2 regions of the Bradyrhizobium sp. USDA 10063 genome follow, and region 2 is predicted to be linked to the other one. Evidence: riboswitches for the same ligand, from Rfam matches in the RefSeq annotation. Region 2 holds a riboswitch; the other holds the start of a gene.
The links. A riboswitch is a leader RNA that binds a small molecule or an ion and turns the genes downstream of it on or off. The one in region 2 is predicted to bind cobalamin.

Region 1: another riboswitch for cobalamin. It lies ahead of ACVJGD_RS18920 (TonB-dependent siderophore receptor); the one in region 2 lies ahead of ACVJGD_RS38575 (energy-coupling factor ABC transporter permease).

What each region holds. Positions count from the first base shown of each region.
Region 1 is NZ_JBSSGP010000002.1:3,523,936-3,528,895, forward strand. Features, by position in the region: gene cobT (nicotinate-nucleotide--dimethylbenzimidazole phosphoribosyltransferase) at 62-1,117, shown strand; gene cobS (adenosylcobinamide-GDP ribazoletransferase) at 1,118-1,897, shown strand; cobalamin riboswitch at 2,016-2,212, shown strand; gene ACVJGD_RS18920 (TonB-dependent siderophore receptor) at 2,524-4,776, shown strand; gene fhuF (siderophore-iron reductase FhuF) at 4,798-4,960, shown strand, end outside.
Region 2 is NZ_JBSSGP010000002.1:7,778,498-7,783,457, forward strand. Features, by position in the region: gene cobM (precorrin-4 C(11)-methyltransferase) at 1-196, shown strand, start outside; gene ACVJGD_RS38565 (cobyrinate a,c-diamide synthase) at 196-1,509, shown strand; partial or broken gene ACVJGD_RS38570 (Fe2+-dependent dioxygenase) at 1,527-1,962, shown strand; cobalamin riboswitch at 2,049-2,264, shown strand; gene ACVJGD_RS38575 (energy-coupling factor ABC transporter permease) at 2,302-2,979, shown strand; gene cobF (precorrin-6A synthase (deacetylating)) at 3,022-3,771, shown strand; partial or broken gene ACVJGD_RS38585 (nicotinate-nucleotide--dimethylbenzimidazole phosphoribosyltransferase) at 3,773-4,043, shown strand; one part of gene ACVJGD_RS38590 (IS630 family transposase) at 4,096-4,490, shown strand; one part of gene ACVJGD_RS38590 (IS630 family transposase) at 4,489-4,960, shown strand, end outside.

The sequences.
Region 1 (4,960 bases), 4.3 Mb from region 2:
GTCAACCGCAGTTGACCCGCACCTTTCCTTCAGTCACTTAAGGCGCGCTCACGAGGCGCCCATGACCTTCCAAATCCCATCCGACTTGCAGATCCCCGCGATCGCTCCAATCGATCAGACGCTTGCTAAGACAATGCGCGCGCGAATCGACGGCAAAGCCAAGCCGCCGGGATCGCTGGGACGAATCGAAGACCTGGCGGTGCAGCTCGGCATGATCGCCCATCCATCCGCCGCAGCGCTACAAAAGGCCGTCCTGCTCGTATTCGCCGGCGATCACGGGCTGACGGAAGAAGGCGTTTCGCAATATCCGTCCGCCGTGACGGCCGCGATGGTGAGGACCTACCTCGCAGGTCGCGCCAGCGCCAACGCCTTTGCGGCTGCGTCAGACGTCAGCATCCGCGTCGTGGACGCCGGCGTTGCCAGCGATCTGCCTGCCCATCCCGACCTCTTCGATGTCAAGATCCGGGCCGGCACCGCGAATTCCGCGCGGGAGGCTGCCATGTCGACCGAGGAAGCGCACAAGGCGCTCGCGGCCGGCTTTGCCATAGCTTCCCGTGAAATCGAGGCAGGTGCCGACATCATCGCACTCGGCGAGATGGGAATAGGCAACACCGCGTCTTCCGCACTCCTGGTGCATCGGCTGGCGCCCGCTTCCCTGGATGACTGCATCGGAGTCGGCGCCGGCCAGGACGAATCAGGCATGGCGCGCAAGCGCGCCGCCATCCACAAGGCAGCCAATCGCAGCGACGCCACGGCGCCGTTCGAGGTGCTCAGGGAATTCGGCGGCTTCGAGATCGCGATGATGACGGGTGCAGCGCTTGGCGCAGCGGCGCATCACCGTCCGGTCGTCATCGACGGCTTCATTTCGTCTGCGGCCGCCCTTGTCGCCGTCAGGCTGGCGCCGGCGACGCGCGACTATTGCGTTTTTGCGCATCGGTCGGCCGAGAAGGGTCACGATATCGTGCTGACGGCGCTTCAGGCGCGGCCGTTGCTCGCTCTCGACATGAGACTTGGCGAGGGCACCGGCGCGTTGCTGGCGGTCCCGCTGGTGCGGGCAGCGTCCCGCCTGCTGACCGACGTCGCCGACCTCAGCGACGTGCTGGAGGGAAAGATCTAGATGAGCCTGGATCGTTTTCGCGACGCGGTCCGATTCCTGACGATCATCCCGGTCGGCGATTCGAAGGATGCGCCCGATTCCGATTGGCTGGCCCGCTCCTCGCCATTCTTCCCGCTGGTCGGCGCGATCGTCGGTCTGGTTTCGGCGGCCGCCCTTCTGTTCACATCCCTCATACTGGGACCGGTGATCGCGGCGCTCATGGCGGTGATGGCAAGCGTCCTCCTCACCTGCGGATTGCACGAGGATGGCCTGGCCGACACCGCGGACGGCTTTGGCGGCGGCTGGACGGTCGAACAGCGTCTCACCATCATGAAGGACAGCCGGATCGGAACCTATGGCACGCTCGCACTCGTTTTCGCGATCGCATTGCGCGTGGCGGCGCTCACTGAGATGCCGGCCTGGACTGGCGCGGCGGCGCTGATTGCAAGTGGAGCCGCCGGCCGCGCCGTGGCGCTGCCGGTCCTCGGCTGGATGAAATATGCCGGCAACATCTCCTCGATGAAGGTGGCTTATGCACCCTCGACGCTCCGGACAGGCGAAATCGGCTTCGCGACGATCGTGGTGCTGCTCGCGCTGACACCGCTCGCTGCGGCCTCCGGCACACATGCTCCGTTCGCCCTTCTTGCCGGCATCGCTTGCGGCATCGCACTGGCAGTTGCCGTCACGCTGTGGTCGCGACGGCTGATCGGCGGCTATACCGGCGACGTGCTCGGGGCCATCGAGCAGGTGTTCGAGGTCGGTTTTCTGCTGGGCGTTGCCGCCGTCATCCGGTCGATTTGATAGTCCACCGCAGCAGCTCGGTTTTTCGACACCGCTCTACAGACTTACCGCAGAAAGATCGGCGCGGAGATGATGTCGTCTGCTTACTCGCGTATTGTTGACAGCGGTTTCTGAAAAAACCTATTGTGATCGCGACGGTTCTCCTTCGGGAGATCAAAAGGGAATGCGGTGCGGGCTCTGTCCCAACGCCGCAGCTGCCCCCGCAACTGTAAGCGGTGAGTCTCTGGTCATGTGCCACTGGATCTCGGATCCGGGAAGGCGATCAGGAGGCGATGATCCGCAAGCCAGGAGACCTGCCGTTTGTCGTGGTCACGGGCGAAACGCGTCGGTCGGGGTGAGCCGAAGCGAAATTCTCAAGGTTAAGGGCGCTTACAGCGCCTGATCCCCTGGGGATTTGTCGCGGTGACGTGTCACGTTGCCGTGGGGGCCCGTTCGGTTCTGCCAATCAGAAAGCTGCCGTAGGTCGTTGCCGGCGTCGTGCGCGGTGATGCATGCCGCGTGCTTTTGCACGCAGGCTCGCGATCGCCGTTCATTTCGCTCGTTGGGGGTTCGTATTGAGAATTCAGTTTAGTGTTGTCGCCGGATTAAGTCGTTTAGCGTTCAAGTCTGGTGTTGCCGGCGCCGCAATGATGGTGCTGACAGCGGGCCTACCGGCTCAGGCGCAACAAGCGGGACCCGATCCTGCGCTGCCGCCGGTGGTGGTGCACCCCGGCCAGCCGAGCGCACGGCCGCCGGGTGCTGCACAGCAGGCAAGGTCACGAAACGCAGCGCATCGCGCGTCGCGAACGTCCCGCTCCAATGCCAACCCCGCCCCGGTGTCGCCGGCTTCCGATACCTCCAGCACGAATCAGGGCAGAGATGGCGTTGACGGCTACGTCGCCCGCACCACCGAGGCCGGCGCCAAGGTCGGAACGCCGATCCTGCAGTGGCCGCGCTCGGTCTCGACGGTGACCCGGCAGGAGATGACCGACCGCGACGTGCAGAGCGTGCGGGACGCCCTGCAATACACGGCCGGCGTGAGCACCTATTTCCGGGAGGGCCAGTTTACCCGCGATTATGTTTCGATCCGCGGTTTCCAAGGCCTGCAATTCCTCGATGGGCTGCGGCTCAACGTCAACAATTACGGCCTGGAACCGTACGGGCTCGAGCGCATCGATGTTCTCAAGGGACCCGCCGCGACCTTGTACGGCCAGGGCAGCCCTGGCGGTCTTTGGGACCTCGTCAGCAAGCGTCCAACCGATCAGGCCTTCGGCGAAGTCCTGCTGCGGATGGGAATACGCAATTCGCTGGAAGGCGCATTCGATGTCGGCGGCCCGGTCACGTCGGATCATTCGCTGCTCTATCGCGTGGTCGGCCTTGGCAGGATCGGCGACGGTCAAATCGACTTCACCAAAGACGAGCGCGCCTTCATCGCGCCATCCTTCACGTGGCGAATCGACGAGGATACGAGCCTTACAATACTCGCGGCCTATCAGAACGATCCCAAGCTCACGGTATTACAGCCGCTGCCCTACGCGGGCACGATCGTTCCCGGCCCGACCGGTCAGTTCATCTCCCGTAACCTGTTTCTCGGGGAGCCCAGCTACCACAACACATCGGTGCAGCAGGCCCGCATTGGCTACGAGTTCAAGCATCAGTTCAACGACGTATTCTCGTTCCAGCAGAATTTCTATTACCAGAACATCGATATCAATCTGAACGAAGTGCAGAGCAGCGCGACCCCGAACACCACGACAACGAACCGGATCGCGGCCAACCAAACCTTCCAGATCGACATGTACCAGATCGACAACCGCCTGAAGGCGGATTTCGATATGGGCCCGCTGCGCCATCATGTGCTGTTTGGCGCCGACTATTCCGCGGTCCCGAATTTCCAGGGTACAGGCACTGGCGCAGCGAGTCCGCTCAATCTCTATAATCCCATCTATGGACAGCCGTTCGCGAGCCCGATCCCGATCACCACATTCCGTTATCAGGATCAGCGGCAGGCCGGCGCCTATGTGCAGGATCGCACCGAGATCGGCCGCCTGTCGGTCCTGCTTGGCGCGCGCTATGATCAACTCCAGCAAGATCAGAAGACCCGCTCGCTCAACCTGGCAACAGGGGTGCTCTCCAACCCGCCCTGGACGCGGCAGCCCGACCATGCCCTGACGTACAACGCCGGCCTGATCTATGCTTTCGACAACGGCGTCGCGCCTTATGCAAGCTACTCGCAGACCTTCACGCCGACGGCAGGTACCGACTTTTTTGGTCGGGCCTTCATTCCGGTCACCGGTGACCAGAAGGAGGTGGGCATCAAATACATGCCTCCCGGCTATGATATTCTGGCGACCGCCGCGGTGTTCGATATCACCCAATACAACGTGCTGACGGCCGATCTGGCGCACAGGGGCTTTGCGGTTCAGACCAGTTCTGTCCAAAGCCAAGGCGGCGAGATCGAGCTGAAGACAACCCGCCTGTATGGCTTCAACATCAGCGCGGCCTACACCTATCTCGACACCAAGGTGATCGCGACCAACACGGCCGGCGGGCTCGGCAAACATCCCGTCGGCATCCCGATGAACCAGGCGTCACTATGGACCACCTACCGTTTTGCAGGCGGAGATTTGGCCGGCGTGACGCTCGGCGGCGGCGTGCGCTTCGTCGGCGATCAAGCGGTCGATGCACTCAACACCCTGGCGGTGCTCTCCTTCACGCTGTACGACTTCACCGCACGCTATGAGCTGGGCGAATTGTCGCCAAGATTCAAGAAGTGGGACATCGCGCTGAACGTCAAGAACCTCTTGGACGAGCGGTATATCGGTTCGTGCGACGACGCGCTCAACTGCTACTATGGACCGGGACGCAACATCACGGGGACCCTGCGTGCGCGCTGGTAAATCGTTCGGGGCGGGCGGCGCGTGACATCAGACGAAGTCTGTACCGCGCTCGACCGGCTGGCCGTCGGAGACTACGCATCTTTCGCCGGCCGTCTGGTGGCCTGGCAAGACCCGCGCGTGGCGTTGGAGGCGGAAAGACTCCTGGATAGCGCAATGCGCGAGGCGATCAATCAACGTTTCGCGC
Region 2 (4,960 bases):
GGACCAGCGCATCATTCGCGCCACGCTGGGTACACTCGATACTGCGGTTGGCACCGAGCTCGAGCGCACGGCCGTTATTCTGGTCGGCCGCACACTGGGTTCGGAAGATTTCGGAGAGAGTCGCCTGTATGCCGCCGACTATGACCGCCGCTATCGGCCGCTCGGGCCGACGCCGCGCTTTCCGGAAGGCTCCTGATGGCGGCAAGCCTCATCATCTCCGCACCGGCATCCGGTGTTGGCAAGACGACCCTGACGCTGGCATTGGCGCGCGCCTATTGCAATCGCGGGCTGAAGGTCCAGTGCTTCAAGAGCGGGCCCGACTATATCGATCCCGCCTTTCATGCGGCCGCCACCGGGCGCGTTTCCATGAACATCGATAGCTGGGCCATGCGTCGCGAGGCCATCGAAGCGCTCGTCTCGCGCGGTGCTGATGCGGACCTCGTTCTGGCCGAAGGCTCGATGGGCCTGTTCGACGGCGTTGCCGCACCGGGCGTCTCGGGGACCGGCGCTACCGCCGATATCGCCGAGATGATGGGCTGGCCGGTCTTGCTGGTGCTCGATCCATCCGGACAGGCGCAAACCGCCGCGGCTGTGGCCGCGGGATTGCGCGATTTCCGCGCAGGCGTGCGCCTCGCCGGCGTTGTCCTCAATCGCGTCTCCAGTGCGCGGCACGAAAACCTCGTGCGCCGCGCCATGGCAGGCGCTGGCATTGCCGTGTTCGGTGCGTTGCCCCGCCATACAGCAATCACCTTGCCGAAGCGGCACCTTGGCCTGGTGCAGGTGGAAGAGCAGGCCGAGGTCGACGGCCTGGTTGCCGAAGCCGCGCGCTTCGTCACGGATCATGTCGATCTGGATAGCGTGCTGGAATCGGCAATATGCACCTGGACCGCGCCGAGCGCCGCACACGACTTAAACGTCACGCCGCCCGGCCAACGCATCGCGCTGGCGCGCGACGCTGCATTCTCGTTCGTCTATCCGCACATGGTGGAGGCTTGGCGCGCGGCCGGAGCCGAGATCACGATCTTCTCGCCGCTTGCCGATGAGGGCCCTGATGATAGTGCCGACATCTGCTGGCTGCCTGGCGGCTATCCTGAGTTACATGCCGGCCGGCTAGCGGCCAACATACGGTTTCGCGGAAGGCTGCGCGCCTTCGCCGAGACGCGACCCGTGCACGGCGAATGCGGGGGCTATATGGTGATGGGCAACGCCCTGACCGACGGTGATGGCGTTCGCCATGAGATGGTTGGTTTGCTCGGTCTTGAGACGAGTTTTGCCGAGCGTCGCATGCATCTGGGCTACCGGTTTGCGGAGCTCGCTGCTTCGATGCCGGGGCACAAACCCGGCGCACGTCTTCGAGGCCACGAGTTTCACTATTCCACGATCATCGCGCAACCAGATAAAGCTCTCGCTGTCGTGCGCGATGCGACCGGCGCCGTGGTTGCCGAAACCGGTTCGCGGCGTGGTCACGCCACAGGCACGTTCTTCCACCTAATTGCGGAGGAGAGGTGACCGTTTCGTCTCCTTTGTCTCGGTACGCGGCCGCCGATGGCCAACTTTTCGGCCTGCATGTCGACAATCCGGTGAGGGAAGGCCAGCTGACGGGCGTGCCGATCCGGACCGACCTGTCGGTTACGCTGTTCCTTTCGGAGCGGGAGGATTATGACGGCGGCGAGCTCGTCATCGAGGACCTCTATGGCTCCCATGAACTGAAGCTGCCGGCCGGCGATCTCGTACTTTATCCTGCTTCAAGTCTGCATCCGGTCACGGACGTGACACGGGGCACGCGTGTTGCGTCTTTCTTGTTGCAGAGCATGGTACGGGATGCGGGGGGCCGCAGCCTGATCTTCGATCTCGACACCGCCATCCAGGCGTTGGTTCAGCGGCTTGGGCGAGACGATCCTGAAACGGGTCGAATTGACCGGCATCTATCCCAACCTGATCCGTTACTGGGCCGAAGCATGAATGCCTCTCTCATCCGCTCGAGGGGGTCACCGTGATGATGCCGTCGTGGATCCGACTTCGCCCCTTGACGCCTGCTCCGCGAAAGGGGCACACAGGGAAGGCATGGTACTCAACGCGGCGCAACGCGCCGGAGCATAATCGGGAATGGCATAGGGGCCGAGTTGCGGTGCCCGAAGCCCCGGCCGGTCCCGCGACTTAAAGCGGTGCAGGGATCCGATCCGCTATTGGGCAATCATGCCGGGGAAGACCGCACTCCCTGTCGAACCGAGAGCCAGGAGACCGGCCCTGCAAGTTTTGACGCCATGGCCGTCGCGTGTGACGGCAGGAAGGACGTGGACCATGCACATTGAACCGGGGATTGTGACGGGAGCCAAGCTCGTGCTGAGCTACGCTACGGGCGCCGCCGCGGCCAGCTGTACCCTGAAGCTCGCGGTCGATACCGTGCGCGAGCAGGGTGTCGCTTCTTTTGTCGTGCGCACGATTGCAACGACGGCGCTGGTATTTTCGTTCTTCGAGCTGTTCCCGCATTTTCGGGTCGGTGTCTCGGAGGTGCATTTCATCCTCGGCTCGACCTTGTTCCTCTTGTTCGGTACGGCACCGGCTGCACTCGGGCTCGCGCTCGGTCTTCTGCTGCAGGGCCTGTTCTTCGTGCCGACCGACCTGCCGCAATACGGCATGAACCTCACCACGCTGCTGGTGCCATTGTTTGCGGTCCACGCGCTCGCTCAGCGGATCATTCCTCGAAATACGGCCTATGTTGACCTACAATATAGCCAGGCGCTGGCGCTCTCGACGGCGTATCAGTCCGGCATTGTGGCATGGGTCGCGTTCTGGGCGCTCTATGGTGCGGGCTTTGGCGCGTCCAACCTCGCCGACATCGCGACTTTTGCCGCTTCCTACACGTTTGTCATCGTGATCGAGCCATTAGCCGATCTGGCCGCGCTTGCTCTGGCAAAGTCGCTGCGAGGCGTCACAGTCGAGGGCTTCGTCACCCAGCGTCTCCACAACGCCCGCTGACGACCTAGAAAGGCGGACCCGACGGCGGCCTTCGTATCAGTGATGCTGACGCTCTCCCTGATAGGTATCGGTTGCGGCGATCCCGAACAGCTCACGCTCGCCGCGATCCGTGCCCTCAATGCAGTCGATCTCATCCTGATCCCTCGCAAGGGAGCTGTTAAGTCCGACCTCGCCGAGTTGCGGCGGACGATTTGCGCAGAGGTACTCACCAACGATCGGACGCGCATCGCGGAATTCGACCTGCCCGTGCGGGACGCCTGCGTGGCAGATTACCGGAAAGCCGTGGACGAATGGCACGACGCCGTCGCTGCAACCTGGTCGCGAGAAATAGCGAGCCACCTTGGAAACACGGGGCGCGTTGCGCTGCTGATCTGGGGGGATCCTTCGCTCTATGACTCGTCCTTGCGGATCGCGCGCAGGCTCAATCCGTTGCCGACCATCGACGTGGTTCCGGGCATCACATCTATCCAGGCGCTGTGCGCGGCGCATGCGCTGCCGCTGAACGATGTCGGCGAACCCTTCTTAGTTACCACCGGGCGGCGGTTGCGTGAGGGCGGCTGGCCTGATAGCGCCGACACTGTTGTCGTGTTACTGGATGGCGGCGCGGCGTTCCAGTCCTTGAAGCCCAAAGGAATCCACATCTGGTGGGGTGCCTATCTCGGGATGACCAATCAGATCACCATGTCGGGTGAGCTTTCCGACGTGGGGCCTCGCATCGTCGCCGCACGGCAACAGGCGCGCGAGCGACATGGCTGGATCATGGACAGCTGTATCCTGAAACGCAGATCCTGACGTGGCCGTCCATTGCGCCGCCGCACTCGCGCGTCGGGCTCAACTTACCAAGCCGACCGGGGGCACTTGGCCGGCTCGAGCAAATCGCGATTGAGCTTGCCGGTCTGCAACAGTTGAGGCAACCTCGTGCAGCCCGCGTGCCGATCACCATATTCGCTAGCGATCACGGCATTGTTGCTCAGGGGGGCGCGTATCCTCAGGAGGTGACGATCGCCATGATGTCGAATTTCGCCTCGGGCGGAGCCGCGATATCGGTGCTGGCGCGCGAACTATAGCGGTTTTCGCCCGATTTGAATCTGGGGGATTCCCAAACGGTTAGCGATGATGGAGACTGTGTGCATTGATTCTCCTTGCCGGCGGGGGCGGGCGGTGCCGAAGGCCTATTCTTGTGACCTGCGGGAACGCGTTATCGAGGCCGTGGCTGCGGGCGCGTCGCGGCGCGAGGCGGCCGAACGCTTCGAGGTGAGTGTAGCATCGGCGGTCAAGTGGGTGCAGCGCTGGCGGGACGATAACAGCGCCGCTGCGAAGCCGCGCGGCGGAAGCGTTTCGCCGCTCGAAGAGTTCGCAACCGAGATTTTGGCTGTGGTTGCTGAGCATCCAGACCTGACCCTGGTGGAGACGCTTGCAGAGCTGCGCAAGCGGAGAATTCGAACCAGCCGCAGCGCGCTCTGGCGCTTTCTCGACCGTCACAACATCACCTTTAAAAAAAAGCCTGCAGGCTACTGAACGGCAGCGAGAGGACGTTGCGCGAGCTCGCCGACGTTGGATACGAGAGCAAGGTTTTCTTGATCCCGCCCGGCTCGTTTTTATCGACGAGACTGCGGTCAGCACAAATCTGGCGCGGCTCCGGGGGCGTGCGCCAAGGGGTGTCAGGGTGATCGGCGCCGTTCCGCTGGGGTCATGGGAGACCATCACTTTCGTGGCGGCCTTGCGCCACAATAAAATGACTGCCCCGATGGTGATCGAGGGAGCTATGACCGGAGAAATGTTCCTCGCCTATGTTGAGCAGTGCTTGGTTCCAACCCTTCGGCGCAACGACATCGTCGTGATGGACAACTGCCGAGTTCACATGGCGCCTGCCGTTAGGCACGCGATTGAGAAGGCAAAGGCGAGCGTGCGGTATCTCCCGAAATACTCGCCTGATCTTAATCCGATCGAGCTGCCCTACAGCAAATTTAAGGCATACTTG